Regions from separate parts of the Martinezella sp. CNPSo 3964 genome, predicted to be linked through region 1. Evidence: riboswitches for the same ligand, from Rfam matches in the RefSeq annotation. Region 1 holds a riboswitch; each other region holds the start of a gene.
The links. A riboswitch is a leader RNA that binds a small molecule or an ion and turns the genes downstream of it on or off. The one in region 1 is predicted to bind cobalamin.
Positions count from the first base shown of each region.

Region 2: it holds a riboswitch for cobalamin, as region 1 does, so the genes downstream of both, AC13Q5_RS19510 (ABC transporter substrate-binding protein) here and AC13Q5_RS32860 (DUF1636 family protein) in region 1, are expected to answer to the same signal.
Region 3: it holds a riboswitch for cobalamin, as region 1 does, so the genes downstream of both, fdhA (formaldehyde dehydrogenase, glutathione-independent) here and AC13Q5_RS32860 (DUF1636 family protein) in region 1, are expected to answer to the same signal.
Region 4: it holds a riboswitch for cobalamin, as region 1 does, so the genes downstream of both, AC13Q5_RS05490 (aromatic ring-hydroxylating oxygenase subunit alpha) here and AC13Q5_RS32860 (DUF1636 family protein) in region 1, are expected to answer to the same signal.

Region 1 is NZ_JBXSOW010000017.1:117,205-121,928, reverse strand. Features, by position in the region: gene AC13Q5_RS32865 (FAD/NAD(P)-binding protein) at 657-2,072, shown strand; cobalamin riboswitch at 2,242-2,458, shown strand; gene AC13Q5_RS32860 (DUF1636 family protein) at 2,567-2,980, shown strand; gene AC13Q5_RS32855 (ABC transporter ATP-binding protein) at 2,990-3,769, shown strand; gene AC13Q5_RS32850 (ABC transporter substrate-binding protein) at 3,790-4,724, shown strand, end outside.
Region 2 is NZ_JBXSOW010000006.1:95,813-100,536, forward strand. Features, by position in the region: gene AC13Q5_RS19505 (GGDEF domain-containing protein) at 1-724, shown strand, start outside; cobalamin riboswitch at 809-1,061, shown strand; gene AC13Q5_RS19510 (ABC transporter substrate-binding protein) at 1,226-2,242, shown strand; gene AC13Q5_RS19515 (FecCD family ABC transporter permease) at 2,246-3,283, shown strand; gene AC13Q5_RS19520 (ABC transporter ATP-binding protein) at 3,280-4,044, shown strand; gene AC13Q5_RS19525 (LysR family transcriptional regulator) at 4,184-4,724, opposite strand, start outside.
Region 3 is NZ_JBXSOW010000010.1:205,210-209,933, reverse strand. Features, by position in the region: gene aptA (omega-aminotransferase AptA) at 1-1,178, shown strand, start outside; cobalamin riboswitch at 1,366-1,565, shown strand; gene fdhA (formaldehyde dehydrogenase, glutathione-independent) at 1,790-2,980, shown strand; gene AC13Q5_RS27170 (hypothetical protein) at 3,081-3,296, shown strand; gene AC13Q5_RS27165 (hypothetical protein) at 3,447-4,043, shown strand; gene AC13Q5_RS27160 (inorganic diphosphatase) at 4,496-4,724, opposite strand, start outside.
Region 4 is NZ_JBXSOW010000001.1:1,113,959-1,118,682, forward strand. Features, by position in the region: gene AC13Q5_RS05485 (FAD-binding oxidoreductase) at 1-769, opposite strand, end outside; gene AC13Q5_RS05490 (aromatic ring-hydroxylating oxygenase subunit alpha) at 772-2,016, opposite strand; cobalamin riboswitch at 2,114-2,317, opposite strand; gene AC13Q5_RS05495 (ACT domain-containing protein) at 2,521-2,937, opposite strand; gene AC13Q5_RS05500 (DUF6656 family protein) at 3,040-3,657, shown strand; gene AC13Q5_RS05505 (L-threonylcarbamoyladenylate synthase) at 3,716-4,690, shown strand; gene AC13Q5_RS05510 (FAD-binding oxidoreductase) at 4,723-4,724, shown strand, end outside.

The sequences.
Region 1 (4,724 bases):
CTTAAATTCGATAGGTGAAGTCTACAATGGATTTTCCTGGCGAGTTCGTATCGCGCCGCCCGGCATGATAGGCGTCGACCGCGGAAATTGTAAGCGCGCAATCCGATAGGGAGCGTTGGGGATAGCGAGTTGTGAACTCTCTCTCCTGCGGTCAATGAATATCGAAAGCCGCTTCATAGGCTGACCCTAGAGCTTGGAATTGCTTTCCCTTTTTGCCGATTGAAGCAAGTGCAGGATATGAAGGGCGTCCGATCATCCGCCGTTTTCTGTGCTGCTGCGTCGTCGACCCTGCACCGCCCAGACAAGAAAGCGCTTGCTAGCGGAGCGTTTTCGCGCTTTCATATACGACTAAATAAGTAGACAATGGCAATAATCCTGCTGCCTGATGGCTTTTGACGAAGTAATCATATGGCGGCCGATTGCAGGCATCTGGTGTTGGATCAGAGTTGGACCTGCCTGTCGCATCTTTTATTTGGAAGGGATTCCCGATTGAAGAAGCGCGACGTTTATTGAGAACGGAAGCGGCTTTTGTGCGTTCTGTCAGCCGCAGTTCCAAGGTTGCCGTGGCCCGGTATCGATGTCTGTGTCTCCGGGCCTGTAAAGTGAGCAAGCCCCAAGAAAGGCATGATCGACCACCTCTCGCCCCAGGAGTTGATATGACGGTTCAGGGATTCTTTTCCGCCAGGACGAACGCGACAGCGCAGCCTTATGCGATGCCTCGCATCGCCGTGATCGGGCGCGGTTTTTCCGGCATGATGATGGCGATCGCCCTGATGAAGACGGTTCGCTTTCCCTTCCATCTGCAGCTTTTCGATCCCAATTCCAGCGTCAGCGGCGGACAGGCGCTCGCCTCCGGTCATAGCAGCGAGATCTTGAACAGCCGCGTTCGCGATCTTTCCGTTTCCGCTGGGGATCCAGACGATTTCAATCAATGGCTTTGCGGCAATGCGCCTTTCCGCAGCGCCGTTCCCGCCGCCATACCCGGTTTCTTGCAGATCTTCGTGCCGAAGAGCATTTTCAGCGACTACGTCTATCAGCGCTTTTCGGAAGCCTTCTCATCACGGCGGGATGTGGCGGTGCAGGTCAGCAGCGAGACGGTCTTCGGGCTTCGACGCGTCCGCGGCGGCCGCTTCGTAGTGGAAAGCGATGGCGCTGCCAATGCGCCGTTCGACATGGTGGTGCTGGCGACAGGCTACGGCATTACTGATCACGAGTTCCAGGCCAGCGATCTCGTGACCGTGCCGACGACGGTGCGGGCACGCCGTCTCGTGTCGCGACCGCACACGATCCTGCTCGGAAGCGGCCTGCGTGTCGTCGATCGGCTGCTGCAGATGCGTGAAAGCGGCTATACGGGGCAGATCACCATCGTCTCGCGGCGGGGTTTTCTGCCGCAGAGCCATACGCGTAACAATGCCGATCCGGTTTTTCCTGCCGATGAGATGCCCGGCAAGCTCAGCGAGATCGTCCGCTTCGTCCGCAAGGCTTGTAGTGAAGCGGAGGCGAATGGCCAGAGCTGGCAATCCGTCATGAACGGCTTGCGCAAGCATGCGCGCTCGCTTTGGCGAGCCCTGCCGGCGGGGCAGAAACAGCAGTTCAACCGCCATTTGCGGGCGCTCTATGACAGCCATCGCAATCGGCTGCCCGAGGCGCTGCATGTGCGCCTCAATCAGGAGCTTGCCGAGGGCAATACCCTGCTGCGGCGCGGTCATTTCATCCGCCGGACACCGACAGGGCTCGTTTTGAGACCCGCTGGACGGCAGGAGACCGAGCAGCTCTACGCCGACGATGTGATTGACTGTCGGTGTCAGGCGCCGGATTTGAATGCGCCCTTGTTGCGTAGCCTCATCGATGCCGGCCTTGCTGTGCCGGACGAGCTTGGCCTCGGTCTCGCCGTAGAGGCGACAGGCTCGCTCGAGGTCAACGGCCGCACGACGGAGGGGCTTTTTGCGATTGGCCCCTTAGGACTTGGAAGTCTCCCCGACATCGATCTGGTGCCTGAGATCGTGACGCAAGCCTATGCTGCGGCAGAGAGCGTTGCGGAGCGTTTCCATCCGCAGTGCAAGGCTGTCTAACAACTCCGCAGTTTCTCCGCACACGTATATTGCGGCTTTAACCTCGAAAGGTAGATAACGGCTTGCCTTTTGTAATGTAATAACGTAACCAAAATCCATAACCTAAACCGAACTTCCATGACAAATGAAAACGCATATGACATCGCCGTTGCCCGTATCCGCTTTCTATGAGATGAATACCGCAGATGGTGCCGCCTTCGGATCGATCCCGACGGCGGCTGAAAAGGGAACACGGTGCGGATTACCCATCAGGGGCCAAGACCGTGGCTGCCCCCGCAACTGTAAGCGGAGAGCGCGTTCGCAATATGCCACTGGCTTGAAGCCGGGAAGGCGCGAACGAGTTGTGACCCGCGAGCCAGGAGACCTGCCATCGATGATATCAACCGCAACGGACGGGGTGTTCCGATGGAAAATCAGTGGTTGGGCGAGGGCGCCGTTGCGTCCGCTGGCCCTATCTTGACTTTGCCTCCGGTGAAATCTCCGGGAGGCATCTCATGGAAAAAGCAAAAGAGACGACGCACCGGATTACCGTGTGCACCAATTGCCGTCATGTCGGCAAACCATGCCGGCCGGGCCTTGATCTCCTGAAGCATTTGCAGTTGGCCATTTCCCAGGCTGGCGCCGCACTCGCGGATGATTTCAGCCTTGAAGGCAGCGTCTGCATGGCAGGCTGCGAGCGGCCTTGCACGGTCTCTTTCCAGGCGACGGCGAAGGCGACGTACCTCTTCGGTGACATCGAGGATGCGAGCGATATCGATGCGCTCGTTTCCTTCGCGAAGCTCTACCGGGACCGCCCCGACGGGCTGACCCGCGAAGGCGAACGTCCGACCGCGCTTGGAGGCAAGACACTTGCGCGCATTCCCGCCGCTATCGTTTCAGCCGAACGCCGGCTGGTCGTATTGCAATAGGAGCCGGTCATGTCCGAACGAAGCGCGCGACTGGAAGCCGAGGGCATTACATGGGGTCCCCAGAAGGGGATGCCGATCATCAGCGGTATCACGCTGTCCGTCGAGGCTGGTGCTCGGCTTGCCATCATCGGTCCGAACGGAGCTGGCAAGTCGACCTTGCTGCGTTGCCTCTATCGCGGCCTCAAGCCGCAACGAGGTTTGGTGCGTCTCGACGGCACCGATCTTTGGTCCATCGGTCCGCGAGAGGCGGCGCAGCGCATCGCTGTCGTGCCGCAGGAGACGCCGGGCGATTTTCCCTTCAGTGTACGGGACGTCGTACTGATGGGGCGCATCCCGCACCGCAAGGGTATGGCGCGCTGGAGCGATCGCGATCATGACGTGACGACCTCGGCTCTTGCTCGCCTGGAGTTGGAGCCTTTGGCCTTGAGGCAGTACGCGTCACTCTCCGGTGGCGAGAAGCAACGGGCGCTGATTGCCCGCGCCTTGGCGCAGGAACCGGAGCTCATCATCCTCGACGAGCCGACCAATCACCTCGATATACGGCACCAGCTCGAAATTCTGGAACTGCTCAAGGGGCTGGGTCCGACGATCATCACGACGCTGCACGACATCAACCTCGCCGCAGATTTTGCCACCCAGGTCGCCGTCATGGATTGCGGGCGGCTCACGGGCCACGGCGAGCCGGCCGACGTGCTGACCGCGGAGCACGTGTCGAACGCATTTCGCGTCGGCGCTCGGCTGCATCGCAGCGAAAGCGGCCCGCAACGTTTTTCCTTCTCTCTTCGATAATACGACCATTGGAGCTATTCATGTTTTCCCGCATATCCTCATCTGCTGCAGCCTTGCTTGTCGGAAGCCTGTTGGCGGGGGCGGCGTTTGCCGAGCCCGTTACCGTGCGCAGCTGCAATCGCGACGTCACCTTCGACAAGGCGCCCGAGCGCGCCATTTCGAACGACGTCAATCTGACGGAAATGATGCTGGCGTTGAAGCTGCAGGATCGCATGGTTGGCTATACCGGCATTTCCGGCTGGAAGACTTTGGATGAAAAGCTGCGTGAAGGCGTCAAGGAATTGCCGGAGCTGTCGCCGAAATATCCGAGCAAGGAGGTGCTTCTCGGCGCCAATGCGGACTTCTTCTTCGCCGGCTGGAACTACGGCATGAAGGTGGGCGGCGAGGTGACGCCGGAAACGCTCGCACCTTTCGGCATCAAGGTCTACGAGCTCACCGAATCCTGCATCTTCGTCATGCAGAAGAACAAGCCGACCATGGACGACATGTTCGTGGATCTCCTCAATCTCGGAAAGATCTTCCGCGTCGAAGATAAAGCGGAGGCACTCGTTACCGGCTATCGCAAGCAGCTCGCAGAGATCCAGGCAGAGATCGGCCATGTCGATCAGCCGCCGCGCGTCTTCGTCTATGATTCCGGTGAGGAGAAGCCGTTCACATCGGGGCGTTACGGCATCCCGACTGCCATGATCGAGGCGGCCGGCGGCGTCAATGTGATGGAGGATGTCGAGAAGAGCTGGACGGAGGTATCCTGGGAACCGGTCATCGAGAAAAACCCGGAAGTGATCGTCATCGTAGATTACGGCCAGGTGACCGCCGCGCAGAAGATCGCCTTCCTCAAGAGCAATCCGGCCTTCAAGAACATCGATGCGGTGAAGAATGACCGTTTCGTCGTGCTGCCTTATGTCGAGGCGACGCCGGGGCCGCGCAATATCGAGGCCATCGCCACTCTGGCCAA
Region 2 (4,724 bases), on a different contig from region 1:
GCGGCAATGGACCGGTATAGGGTGGAGGCGGTCGGCTCTGTTCGGTCTGGCGACCTGCTCATCCATGGTGGTTCTCTTCTTTCTGCCGTGGGCGGTTGCGCGCGCGCTTCTCATCTCGGCGACCCTTCCGGTGACGATCGTCAATATCCTCGGCGTCATGCTGCTGTCGGACCTGCTGCAGCGGGAGCAATATCGCATCGGCATCCAGCGTGCGCTGGAGAATGAAGCGAGCCTCGATCCGCTCACAAGGCTTCCCAACCGCCGTGTGCTGCAGCGCGAAGGCGATCGATGCAGCAAGGAAGCGGGCACGCGGCGCATCCCTTTCTCGATCATCATGCTCGATATCGATCACTTCAAGAAGATCAACGACAGCTGGGGCCATGCCTTTGGCGACACTGTTTTGGCGCGGTTGGCCGATGTCATCCGGCAAACCGTGCGCAAGACCGACATTGCTGCCCGCTATGGCGGTGAGGAGATCGTCGTGTTGCTGCCGAACACCGATACGCGGGCTGCGGCTGCCGTTGCGGAGAAAATTCGCAAGGATATCGAGGGTACAACCCTGATGTTCGAGCAGGAAGCCGTCCACGTCACCGTCAGCATCGGTATTGCCTGCTCGCTTGAGCCGACCACGGATTTCAAACATGTGCTTGAGGCCGCCGATAAGGCACTCTACCGCGCAAAGGCCGGCGGAAGAAATCGCGTGGAACTGGCAGAGGCTGCATAGGCCGGGCGCCACTCCTTCGGCGACGAGCATGATGTGCTCTTTCTTCTTTGTTATCCAAGCGTTCTTGACGGGAAGGGGCAGTCCGGAATAACTGGACGCGACGGTTCCCCAAGGAAGACTCCGCGGGGATTAATAGGGAACACGGTGAGGACGACCCAAGAGGGACCTAGACCGTGGCTGCCCCCGCAACTGTAAGCGGATTGCCGATCATCCAGGAGCGACCTTGCCGGTTCGCTTCTGAGGCTTCAAGCCATGCCACTGCAGCCAAGCTTGCGGGAAGGCAGATGATCGTCAGAGATCCGCAAGCCAGGAGACCTGCCGTCGATCACGATCCAATCAGCCGGGCGGGGATGCTCGGAAGGGACAGAGAATGATTGACCTGAGCCTTCGACATTATCCGACCTCTATCGGCCTTGATTGGGATCCTCGCAACCGGCGGCGGTCTTCCTCAGCGTAATCGTGCTGACACCGCCCAGTTTCCTCATCCTGCCGAGATCTTTCATGCGCCATCTTTTGACGACCATCACATTTGCACTTGGGCTGACCGGGTTTGCCGCCTCCGGCTTCGCCGCCACCCAATATCCCCTGACAATCAATAATTGCGGGCAGAAGGTGACCTTCCAGAAGGCGCCGGCCAAGATCGTTTCGATCGGCCAGGGCATGACCGAGATCCTGCTCTCGCTTGGCCTGGCCGACAAGATCGCCGGCACGGCCGTCTGGGTCGGCCCGGTGTTGCCGCAATATGTCGAAGCCAATGCCAAGATCCCGCGGCTTGCCGACAATGATCCGAGCTTCGAATCCGTCGTCGGCAAGGAACCGGATCTCGTCGCCGCCGAATTCGAGTGGCATGTCGGCGCACAGGGCTCCGTCGGCAAGCGCGAACAGTTTTCAGAACTGGGCATCAACACCTACATCGCGCCGACCGATTGCGTCGCCAAGGTCAATACCGATGGCGGCGATGGTGTGCGCAAGGAACTGTTCAGGATGGACCTGGTCTACAAGGAGATCGGCGAACTCGCCGAGATCTTCGACGCGAAGGATCGCGGTGATGCCTTGATTGCGGACCTGAAGAAGCGCGAAGCGGACGCGGTCGCCTCGATTTCAGGCGCAAAGTCCAAGGACCTGCCGATCGTCTTCTGGTTCTCCAGCAAGGAAGTCAGCGGCGATGCCTTCATCGCCGGCAAGAACAGCGCGCCGGCCTATATTCTGAAGACAATCGGCGCCAGGAACGTCGTGACCACCGAAGAAGAATGGCCGCTCGTCGGATGGGAAACCATCGCGCAGGCGAATCCGGCTGTGATCGTCATCGCCACCATGGACCGCCGCCGCTATGCGGCCGACGATCCGAAGGTCAAGGTCGATTTCCTCGAGAAGGACCCGGTCACCAGCCAGCTCGACGCCGTCAAGAACAAGCATTTCGTCATGATGGATGCGCAGTCGATGAACCCGACTATCCGCACCATCGATGGCATCGAAATCCTCGCCAAGGGTATCAAGTCCTTCGGTCTGGCGCAGTAAGATATGAGCCTCGTTGCGCAACGTCGGTCATGGTGGACGCATTTGGTGCTTGCCGTGGCTGCCATCATGATCCTGGCATTCATGATCAGCCTTGCGGTGTCGATCGGCGAGATTTCCATCCCGCTGTCGACCACCGCCAAGGCGGTCTCGAACCGGATGTTCGGAACGAGTTTCGAGCTCAGCCGTATCCATCAGGGCATCGTCTGGGATTATCGGCTGAGCCGGGCGCTGGTTGCCGCAAGCACGGGTGCTGCGCTGGCGCTCAGCGGTGTGATCCTGCAGGCGCTGCTGCGTAATCCGCTTGCCGAGCCCTATGTGCTTGGCATTTCGGCGGGGGCTTCGACCGGCGCGGTCTGCATCATGATCCTCGGGCTCGGCTACGGCATTCTGGGGCTTTCCGGCGGAGCCTTCATCGGTGCGGTCGTCGCCTTCCTTTTCGTCGGTCTCCTGGCCGCGGGTGTCGGCGGCACGAGCGAGCGCATCATCCTGTGCGGTGTCGCCGGATCCCAGCTTTTCAACGCGCTCACCTCCTATATCGTCACCACCTCGGCCAATGCCGAGCAGGCGAGGGGCGTCATGTTCTGGCTGCTCGGTTCCCTCAGCGGCGTGCGCTGGCCGGATGTCTATCTTTCCGGGCCGGTCGCCATCATCGGCTTTATCGTCTGCATGGCGCATGTCCGCGTGCTCGATGCCTTCATCTTCGGCACGGATGCGGCCGCCTCGCTCGGCATCGCGGTCAGACGTGCGCAAATCGTGCTGCTTGGCGTGACGGCCTTCATGACGGCAGCGGTCGTCAGCATTGTCGGCTCGATCGGCTTCGTCGGATTGGTCATCCCGCATGCCGCCCGTTTCGTCGTCGGTCCAAGCCACGATCGGCTGCTGCCGGCGGCGGCTCTGGCCGGCGCCATCTTCATGGTTGGCGCTGATATCATTTCGCGAGTCATCATCCCCCAGCAGATCCTGCCGATCGGTGTGGTCACGGCGCTGTTCGGGGCTCCGGCTTTCGCCATTATTCTCTATCGCGCCCGGAGGACGGCATGAGCATTGCTGTTGATACGGTGACCTTTGCCGCCGGCAATACGCTGATCGTCAACGGCGTCAGCCTGTCGGTGGAAAGGGGCAAGGTGCTCGGTCTTCTCGGGCCGAACGGCTCGGGGAAATCCAGCCTGCTGCGGCTGATCTGCCGGCTGCGCAAGGTCAAGAGCGGCGTCATCCGGCTCGGTGGCAGCGACATAGCCTCGATCTCGCGCGGGGATATCGCCCGCCGCATCGCACTCGTTGAACAGCAGGCGACGACCGATACGCAGGTCACCGTGATGGATGTCGTGCGCCTCGGCCGCACGCCGCATCGCGGCCCCCTGTCCGCCTGGAGCGCTCACGACGATGCGGCGGTTGCGGACGCGCTCGCCCGCGTCGGCATGCAGGGCCGTGCCGGGCAGCTGTGGCAAACCCTTTCCGGTGGCGAGCGGCAGCGCGTCCATATCGCGAGAGCGCTTGCCCAGACCCCGAGCGAGCTGCTGCTTGACGAGCCGACGAACCATCTCGATATCCAGCATCAGCTCGATATTCTCGGTCTGGTCTCCAAGCTTGACGTTACCTCGATCGTCGCGCTGCACGATCTCAATCTGGCGGCCATGTTCTGCGACAGCCTTGCGGTGCTGCAGAAGGGCGCGGTCGTTGCGGCCGGTCCGCCGGAAGAGGTGCTGACGCAGGAACTGATCGAGCGGGTATTCGGCGTGCGCGCACATGTCCAGAAGTCCTCGGTTCACGGCCGGTGCAACATACAGTACATCGCGGGCTGAGTTCGTGGACGGCGCCAATTTCGATCTCAAGGAGGAGATCACGGACTGGTCGTCGAAACGGTCCGAGACGTTCGATCCTGCCGGATGAGGTCAATGCCGCGCATCCCCGAGGGCTCGGCTTCTTTCTTCCTCATGGCCTCTACCGAAGCGGGATCCAGAGCGGCGATTTCCAGGCCTTCAGCGCATCGAGGAAAACCTGCAGCTTCAGGGGAATGAAGCGCCGCGTCTGGTAGACTGCGTGCAGGAAGATTTCAGGCGAGGTCCACTCCGGCAGAAGGCGAACGAGTTCGCCGCGCTCGATGCGCTCATCGCAGTAGTTCGAAGATAGCAGGCCTATGCCGTGCCCCTTGTAGGTGAATGCGCTCACGGACTGGAAGTCGCGGCTCGAGATCGGCCCCGAAACCTGGACTTTCGCCGATTTGCGGCCGCTGACCAGATGCCATTCGGCTTCGTTGTTGCGGCTGTTCATCAAGATGCATTGGTGCTCGCTGAGATCCTCGGGTTTAGCGGGGATGGGCCGGCCGCGCAAATAGTCCGGTGTCGCCACCACATAGCGGACGCTCTTGCCGATGCGTTGCGCGATGATGGTCGAGTCCCGCAGTTCCCCGAAGCGGATGGCGAGATCGACATTCTCGGCGATCAGGTCGAGAAACGTATTGGTGATGAAGAGATCGATCCGG
Region 3 (4,724 bases), on a different contig from region 1:
CGGGGCTCTGGTGCGTCAATGCCGGCCATGGCCGCAAGAAGATCGCACAGGCGGTCGAACACCAGCTCTCCACCATGGACTTTGCGCCAACCTTCCAGATGGGGCATCCGATCGCCTTCGATTTCGCGGCAAAGCTTGCCGCACATGCGCCGGGCGGTGCGGAGGCGGGACTTGATCGCGTGTTCTTCACGGGCTCTGGTTCTGAATCCGTCGACACCGCGCTCAAGATCGCCATCGCCTATCAGCGCGCGATCGGGCAGGGCACGCGCACTCGGATCATCGGCCGTGAAAAGGGCTATCACGGTGTCGGCTTCGGCGGCATTTCCGTCGGCGGTCTCGTCAACAATCGTCGTGTCTTCCCGCAGATCCCCGCCGACCACATGCGCCACACGCTCGACGTCGAGCGCAACGCCTTCAGCAAGGGCCTTCCGGCTCATGGCATCGAGCTTGCCGAGGATCTGGAGCGGCTGGTCGCCCTGCACGGTGCTGAAACGATCGCCGCAGTCATTGTCGAGCCGATGTCCGGTTCAGCCGGCGTCGTCCTGCCGCCGAAGGGCTACCTGGAGCGGTTGCGCGCCATCGCCGACAAATACGGCATCCTTTTGATCTTCGATGAAGTCATCACCGGCTTCGGCCGTCTGGGCACGCCGTTCGCGACGGAATATTTCGGTGTCGTTCCCGATCTCGTTACGGCGGCAAAAGGCATCACCAACGGCACGATACCGATGGGCGCCGTCTTTGCCAGCCGCAAGGTCTATGACGGCCTGATGACCGGCCCAGAAAACCAGATCGAGCTCTTCCACGGCTATACCTATTCCGGCCATCCTGTCGCCTGCGCCGCCGGCCTGGCGACCATGGAAATCTACGAGGAAGAAGGTCTGTTGACGCGTGCAGCCGAGCTGGCCGAGGACTGGCAGAATGCGCTGCATTCGCTGAAGGGCCTGCCGCATGTGGTCGACATCCGCAATCTCGGCCTCGTCGGCGCTGTCGAACTCGCGCCGCGCGATGGCGCTCCCGGCACGCGCGCCTATGACGTCTTCGTCGATTGCTTCCAGAAGGGCCTGCTGATCCGCGTAACCGGCGATATCATCGCGCTTTCTCCGCCGCTCATCATCGAGCGCGCTGAGATCGAAACGATCGTCTCCATGCTTGGCGATGCCTTGAAGCGGGTAGCCTAATCATCTCTGAGCCTGGCCGGTGTAGATAGCGTCGGTCAGGCTCGATTCGAGAAGCTGTACGGTCGCTTCCATCCTTTGCCACGACATGATTGCCGGCAGCGGCTCGTCATCTGGAATGAAAGCATCTCATGTCGCCCAGCTGGGTGACGATGTCGTTTTTTCATGCGCAACACGGCTCCTCCCGTGATCTTCTGGACATGTTCAAGGTGCCATCGGAAAGCGTCCCGATGGATAATTGGGAAACCGGTCACAGGCCGGTGCTGCCCCCGCAACGGTAGCGGATCGAATGTCCTGATCGATGCCACTGGCAGAAGTGCCGGGAAGGTGTCGGGAAATCCGAATGGACAGGTCCGAAGCCCGGAAACCAGCCTTGACGGCATGCTTGACTGATCGCGGTGGGCGATCGAGAGGTGAATGGGGGTTTCCTGAGATCAGCCCCGTTTCAATCTCGCACAGCTTCCCATCAGTCACGCATGCGCCGGCTTGGATGGCACGAAAGTTGCCGCTCCCGAGACCGATTTTGCCGCCGTTCAGCCCGTTGAGGAGCGGGCCGATCCGAAGAGGTCCGACATTCGGGCAATCATCAAGCGTTCAATCAAGGAGGAGATGGCATGACTGGGAACAGAGGCGTGGTCTACATGCGGCCCGGCAGGGTCGAAGTGCGCGATATCGACGATCCGAAGCTGGAGGCGCCGGACGGCCGACGCATCGAACATGGTGTGATCCTAAAGGTGATCTCCACGAATATCTGCGGTTCCGATCAGCACATGGTTCGTGGCCGCACGACTGCGATGCCCGGCCTCGTGCTCGGGCATGAGATCACCGGGCAGATCATCGAAAAGGGTATCGATGTCGAGATGCTCGATGTCGGTGATATCGTCTCCGTCCCGTTCAATGTTGCCTGCGGCCGCTGCCGTTGCTGCAAGTCGCAGGACACCGGCGTCTGCCTGACGGTCAATCCGTCGCGCGCCGGCGGTGCCTACGGTTATGTCGACATGGGCGGCTGGATCGGCGGCCAGGCGCGGTATGTCATGGTGCCCTATGCGGATTTCAACCTGCTGAAGTTCCCCGATCGCGACAAGGCCATGGCAAAGATCCGCGATCTGACCATGCTTTCCGATATCCTGCCGACAGGCTTTCACGGTGCTGTTCGGGCAGGCGTCGGTGTGGGTTCCACGGTCTATGTTGCAGGTGCAGGACCGGTCGGTCTGGCTGCTGCTGCTTCCGCTCGTATCCTGGGTGCCGCCGTCGTCATGATCGGTGACTTCAACAAGGATCGGCTTGCACATGCAGCCAAGGTTGGTTTCGAGCCCATCGATCTTTCCAAGAGCGATCGTCTGGGCGATATGATCGCGGAGATCGTCGGCACCAATGAAGTGGATAGTGCGATCGATGCAGTCGGTTTCGAGGCGCGTGGTCATTCTGGCGGGGAACAGCCGGCAATCGTGCTCAATCAAATGATGGAGATTACACGAGCGGCTGGTTCGATCGGCATACCCGGACTGTATGTGACGGAGGATCCTGGTGCCGCAGACAATGCTGCAAAGCAAGGCAGCCTGTCCCTGCGCTTTGGTCTCGGCTGGGCGAAGGCGCAATCCTTCCATACGGGGCAGACGCCGGTGCTGAAGTACAATCGCCAGCTCATGCAGGCAATCCTGCACGACAGGTTGCCGATTGCCGATATTGTCAACGCCAAGATCATCTCTCTTGAAGATGCAGCACAAGGATATGAGAGCTTCGATCAAGGTGCTGCAACGAAGTTCGTGCTCGATCCGCACGGCGAGCTGACGAAGGCGGCGTAGTAAAGAAGAACTTACAGGATCACGGAGTGATCCTGAGGTGAATACAGGCAGAGGGCGGAGGTTGGTATCTCTGCCCTCGGTGTTGTAGCGGTGAACGCATATGAGTTTGCCGGACAACAAAATGGCGGCAAAAGCCAGAGACGGCATCAATTGCTTCGTCGATACACCTGCAGGTTTGTGCGCCGCCATAGAACATTTCGAGCAAGTATGCGCCGCAGCACGCCTTGCCGAAGTTCCGGATCATGTCTGGAAATGGCTAATCGGGTCGGAAAACTCGCAAAATTTGAGCGCGCCTGGTCTCCAAAGGCGGTTGTAGAGGCCGATTTATCGATAATAATGACGTATTATGTTGCCATTATACATCTATCCTTTACATATATGCGGGCATCCATGCGGAGGAGCTTCGTCATCGCTTCCTAAGCAACGGCGGCTTGACAAAGAACGCTAACCTGAAGAGATCGGATCAATGGCAAACTTTCTTGAGAAATGGACTTCGAAAAAGGCTGATAAGCCGAAGGCTGGCGCACGCAATGTTGTTGATACATTTCGTGCTCGAGTAGCGGAACAGAAGGCATATCTGGAGGAGTACGAGCGAGACACGGCAGGTTTCAAGAAGTGGCGCTCCACTTGGTTTCAGCGTGTTCCCGGTGGCTTTGGCGTGACGGTCGGTCGTGACTCGGTCAACGCCGGTCGTGGATTGAGCTATGTTGTCGTCGACGCGATCAAGGACGTGGCTGAGTTTCTCGATGATCTCGCCTATCACGCAGAGCATGATGCCGGCTTCCGGCAGGCTCTCGAGCAGAACCGCCAGCGTCGCGTCGCACTTCTGAATGCGGCAAAGACCGGAGGCAAGGCAGCGGCCTCGAAGACGAAGCCGAAGGCGAAAGCTATCAAGCCCGCAGCGGTGGCAAAGTCGGCCGCTGTCAAGCCTGCTGCTACCAAGGCAGCACCCAAGGCTACTCGGACAAAGGCTGCTTCCGTAGCCGCTCCCGCACCGGCTGCTGCAGAAGCAGCCAAGCCGAAGCGCACGCGCAAGACGAAGGCTGCTGGCGCAGCAGAATAAGATTAGGAAGCCCGCTTCACGCGGGCTTTTTCTTTGCTTGAAACATGCTCATGTCATCGAAGGTGTATGGCTGCGCCTTCAAACAAGCATCAAGGCGGATCTGTCCTCGACACTGTCGATCACAAGAGTTGAACCGAACAGGAAGAGAGATCCGAGGCCGTTACAGAGACTATGCGGCTATTGAAGTTGGGGAATGGGCCGGTACTCTGTGCTACATCACACCGAACCCACTGATGTTGATTGACGCGGCCGACAGAGCGCACAGCAGATATCGTTGTATTGAGTTGCTTCGAGGCAACGGAATGAGGCCGCGATACGCAAACGCGCTGGGCGTGACTTCTCTTTGAGCTGACCGATTGAGGGGGCGCAATGACGCTCGGCTCCGAGAAGGTTTATTCCGTACCAGGCAGCAACCTGAAAGGAGCGGCATCTGCCGCCCCTTTCGGTCAATTTCACTTCTTCTCGCTATAGGCCTTGATCGCGGCGGCAACTTCGGTCTTGGCCGCTTCCGCATTTTCGAAGCCACCGACTTCGACGACCTTGCGGGCGTCAGGCAGTTGCTTGTAAACGCGGAAGAATGCCTGCAGCCGGTCCTGCTCCAGCTTGGGAAGATCGGAGATTTCCTTGATGCCATCGTAGGTCGGATCGATCTTGGTGGTGGGTACGGCAACGATCTTGTTG
Region 4 (4,724 bases), on a different contig from region 1:
GAAAGCTTTCCTGATGGTAGCGCGACATGTCGAAGCCATGCGCTTCCAGCATGGAGCGGACGGCGTCCATGAAGACTTCCGGGCCGCAGCAGAAAATCGTCCGATCCATGAAATCGGGGGCCAGCAGGCCGATCTTCGCCTTGTCGATGCGTCCCTTCAGCCCCGACCACAGATCGGTGCGGCCGCAGCCTTCAACGATGAGACCAAGATTGAGGTTCGGCATGAAGCGGGCGAGATATTCGAGCTCGGAGCGGAAGATGATATCGGTCGGACTGCGCGAGCAATTGACGAAAGTAATGTCAGACAGCGGTGCGATATCGGACATGTAGCGCGTCATCGACATCATCGGTGTGATGCCGGAGCCGGCGGAGACGAAGAGGTATTTTTCACCGGGATGGCGGATATGGCTGAAATCGCCGAGCGGGCCGAAAGCCTTGATGCGCATGCCGGGCTTCAGGTTCTCGAACATCCAGCGCGTGCCGATACTGTCCTTCTGCGCCTTCACCGTCACGGCGACCGAGAAGGGCCGCGACGGCGTCGAGGAGAGCGTATAGGTGCGCATGACCGGCTCCGGAGCCGTCGGCAGCTCCAGCGTCACGAACTGGCCCGGCAGATAGCGGAACCAGTTGTCCTTGTCGGAGCCGAATGTGAAGGTCATCACATCGGGCGCCTCGGGCGTGACGGAGAGACATTCGAGCATATGCTGCCTGTCGCTCCAGGGCTGCATTTGGTCGAGGTGTCGATGCGAATGGGAGACGGCCATGTTCATGCTCAGGCAACCGCCGACAGCTTGGCCTGGTCGCCCTGCAGCCGGTTGATCATGAATGTCGTGTACCATTCGACGAACTGCATGACGCCGCCTTCATGGATTTCCGAATAAGGACCGGGCTCATAGGCCGGCGAGCGAATGCCAAAGGCATTTTCCTCGACGATGCGGCGGTCCTGATCGTTGGTTTCGGTCCAGACGTGGGTCAGTTCTTCGAGATTGTAGTCGACGCCTTCGACCGCATCCTTGTGAACGAGCCACTTGGTGGTGACGGCGGTTTCCTCAGCGCTGATCGGCAGGACGCGGAAGGAAATGGCGTGGTCGCCGAGCATGTGGTTCCATGTCGTCGGGTAATGGAACAATAGCATCGTGCCGATGCCGTTGATCGTTACGTCAGACGAGAGCGGCCGCTTGACGGCATTCTGGCCGGACATGGTGTAGCTTTCCGCACCTTCGATCAGCGGCATGCGAGCGGCGCGGAACTGTCCGTCAGGCGAAATCTTGAACTCGCTCGGCAGGCCGGCTGCTTCGCAGCGCTGCCAGTGCTCGGCGATGACGGGATCGTTCATTGCGCCCTGAACGCCGGTCACGGTCGGCGCTTCCGGGAAAGTACGGCAAAGTTCCGGGTGATTGGCGGCGCAATGGTAGCATTCGCGGTTGTTTTCCCAGACGAGCTTCCAGTTGCCCTTCTCGATGATGGTGCTCTGGAAGGCGACCTTGGCTTCGCTGATGCGGTGCGGCGCCATGTAGGGCTCGATCGCGGCGCGAACCGGCGCGAAATCGGGAGCGTTCTGCGCGAGGCAGATGAAGATGTAGCCACCGACGCTTTCGCAATGAACCGGCTTCAGCGAATGCTGGCTCTTGTCGAAATCCTCGGCCATCTGGCGGGCGAAGAGCAGCGAGCCGTCGAGCTCGTAGGTCCACTGGTGATAGGGGCAGACAAGCTTCGCCGAGGAGCCGCGCTCGGTCGAGCAGACGCGCGAGCCGCGATGGCGACAGCTGTTATGGAAGGCCCGGATGACCTGATCGCGGCCGCGGGCGATCACGACGGGATAGTCGCCGATCTGGACGGTGAAGTAATTGCCCGCGCGCGGCACTTCGCAATCATGGCCGATGAACAGCCAGTCGCGATAGTAGATCGTCTCCATATCGAGCTTGAAGTAATCCGGATCGGTATAGAAGGGTTGCTCCAGGCTCAAGCCCGTCCGGTGGTTCTTCAATTGCCGCAGAACTTTGCTGCTGATGTCCATTTGCCTATCCTTAGCAGTACCAGGAAGGGGGCAAAGGACATGCGCGGCCGATTGGGAGCGGCCAAAAGCAATGTCCCGACCACCCGCCGCGGTCAGTAAACCTTATGCGCCCAAGGCTGGTTTCCGGGCTCTGGAGCGGCCCTGTTTCCAGAACCCCATGGCACCTTCCCAGGTCGGCCGACCCAGTGGCTTTATTCGCCATGCCTCACTCCACCACCGTTGCGGGGGCAGCGCCGGATTTTGACCGGCTTCCCAATTCTCCGTCTCCCTAGCAGACGGCACCTTGAGATTGATGGCATCATAGCTCTCGGTTCCGTCAGCCGCTGCGCTGCAATGCGACATCGGCTCCGAAATTGACGACAGGCGAAACGGAACGCCGAGACGGTTCCACGAAAAGGCATTATAGGAAGATGATTCAATCGCTTATGCGACCATGCCAAAATGCGGATATGCAGCCCATCCGCACCCGAATGATGACGCTTTATTCTGAATGCGACAGAGCTGTTATCGACGGGCTGCCTGGGTGGCGGAAAGCGCCAGCAGCGCAGTCATGGCGCGCTCCGCATCGGCAGCCGGAACGAAGATGTGATCGTGGTAATAGGCAGCGACGACATTGGCACTAATGCCCTCATTTCCAAGGGCCGTGGCGAAGGCCGCAGTAAGCCCGACCGCCTCCAGGGACGAATGGACTTCGAGCGTGATCATGCGCATGGCGGGCATGACCGCAAGCGCTGCCATGTGGGCCGCCTCCTGCGGAAGGATCAACGTTATACCTTCTTTTTCTCGGAACAGCCCGATCGGCTCCAGATGCAAATGATCGGCCAGTGCCGATGCCGGGACGCTGCAATAGACGAATTCGCCTTCAACGAGATTCGGCTTCATGCCGGACAGAAGCTGCTTGAGATCGATAATTCCAGGCATGTTTGTCTGTCTCCTCAAGGTTCGGCGTCTCAAATTGGTTAAGCCCGGCTCAAGCTATTCCGTCTACCATGCCGTCCAGAGACGTCTAAAGCGAGATCCGGCATGGCCAAACTCAGATATTTCGACGCTGGGAAGCCCGCCGAGCCCGAGCCGGCGCCACCGGTATCAACAACGGGCTACAGCGAATTCCTGCGCACGGGCCGCATCAACCGCAACAGGTCGCACTGGCTTGCGGAAGAGCGGGAATATATCAGCCATGAGCAAGTAGCGGTGCGCACGGCGCAGAAGCTGAGAGATGCCGGTGAAAAGACACATGACCGGCTCAACAGCTTCCACAAATCAATCCGTTTCCCGAAGCTCATCTTCCATCACACGCTGAAGGACACGCCGCATCTCGGCTACTGCCACGTGACAGCCGCGCGGACGCAGTTCGCGCAATATGAGCAGGTGAACTGGGCTTTCTACATCGCCAACTTCTTTGCCCGGATCGGCCAGGAAGAGAATTTCTTCGAAGACATCAGTCTGAAATATTCGCGGATGTATTTCGCCGTCGCCATCCATCCGGACAAGCAAGCGGAAGACAAGAAGCTGACGATCAATCGCGACATTCGCGGCAACGGCGTGCTCTTCCACACGCACGATCCGCAGATCGCCATCCGTAATGTTCTTTTGCTCGGCGCCCGCAACGAGCAGCTTCGCGACATCATTCGCCAGCTTTGACGATTGATCCCAAAACTCGAAGAGCATAAGAACGGCCTGAACTGCAAGCAGGCAGGCCATGGCACGACACATAGACATTCTCGAACATCCGCAAACGGCAATAGAGGTCGCGACGGCAACCCTTGCCGAGGGTCTACCGATCGGTCTACCGACGGAGACGGTCTACGGGCTTGCCGCTGACGCCACCAATCCAGCCGCCATTACCCGCATCTATGAAACGAAGGGGCGGCCGCGCTTCAATCCGCTGATCTGCCATATGAGCGATCTCGCCATGGCCGAGCGCTATGCGATCTTCGATCCTACCTCTCGGAAGCTGGCGGAAGCCTTCTGGCCTGGCCCGTTGACATTGGTGCTGCCACTCAAGCCCGATAGCGGCATCCACCCGCTGGCGACAGCCGGGCTTGATACTGTCGGCATCCGCGTACCCAAAGGCTTTGCCGGCGATCTGATCCGCGCGTTCAACCGGCCGCTTGCAGCACCAAGCGCCAACACGTCAGGCAAGATCAGCGCCACCAGCGCCGATCATGTCCATGACGATCTCGGTGAACGCATTAGCCTCATTCTCGATGCCGGGGCTTCGGTCGTCGGCGTCGAGTCGACCATCGTGAAGGTCGAGGACGGCGAGATGCGCCTGCTGCGGCCAGGCGGTCTCGCGGCAAGCGAGATCGAGCGCGTGGCCGGCAAGGCGCTGAAGCGCAAGAAGAAAGCTTCGGCTGCAATCGAGGCTCCAGGCATGATGGCTTCGCATTATGCGCCGGGAGCGGCCGTGCGGCTGAATGCGACGGAGGTTTCCGAGAACGAGACGCTGATCCGCTTCGGGACGCCCGACATTGCCGGCATCGAAAAAGCCGTTGCCGTGCTGGATCTGAGCGCCGGAGGCGATCTCTCCGAAGCCGCAGCAAACCTTTTCGACTTCATGAAGCGCGCCGACGCCACCGGTGCAACGACAATTGCTTTCTCCCATATTCCCGACGAGGGCCTCGGCGAGGCCATCAACGACCGGCTGCGCCGCGCGGCCGCGCCCAGAGAATAATCAGCCCGACACCATCAGGCAAAGGACACGCCAT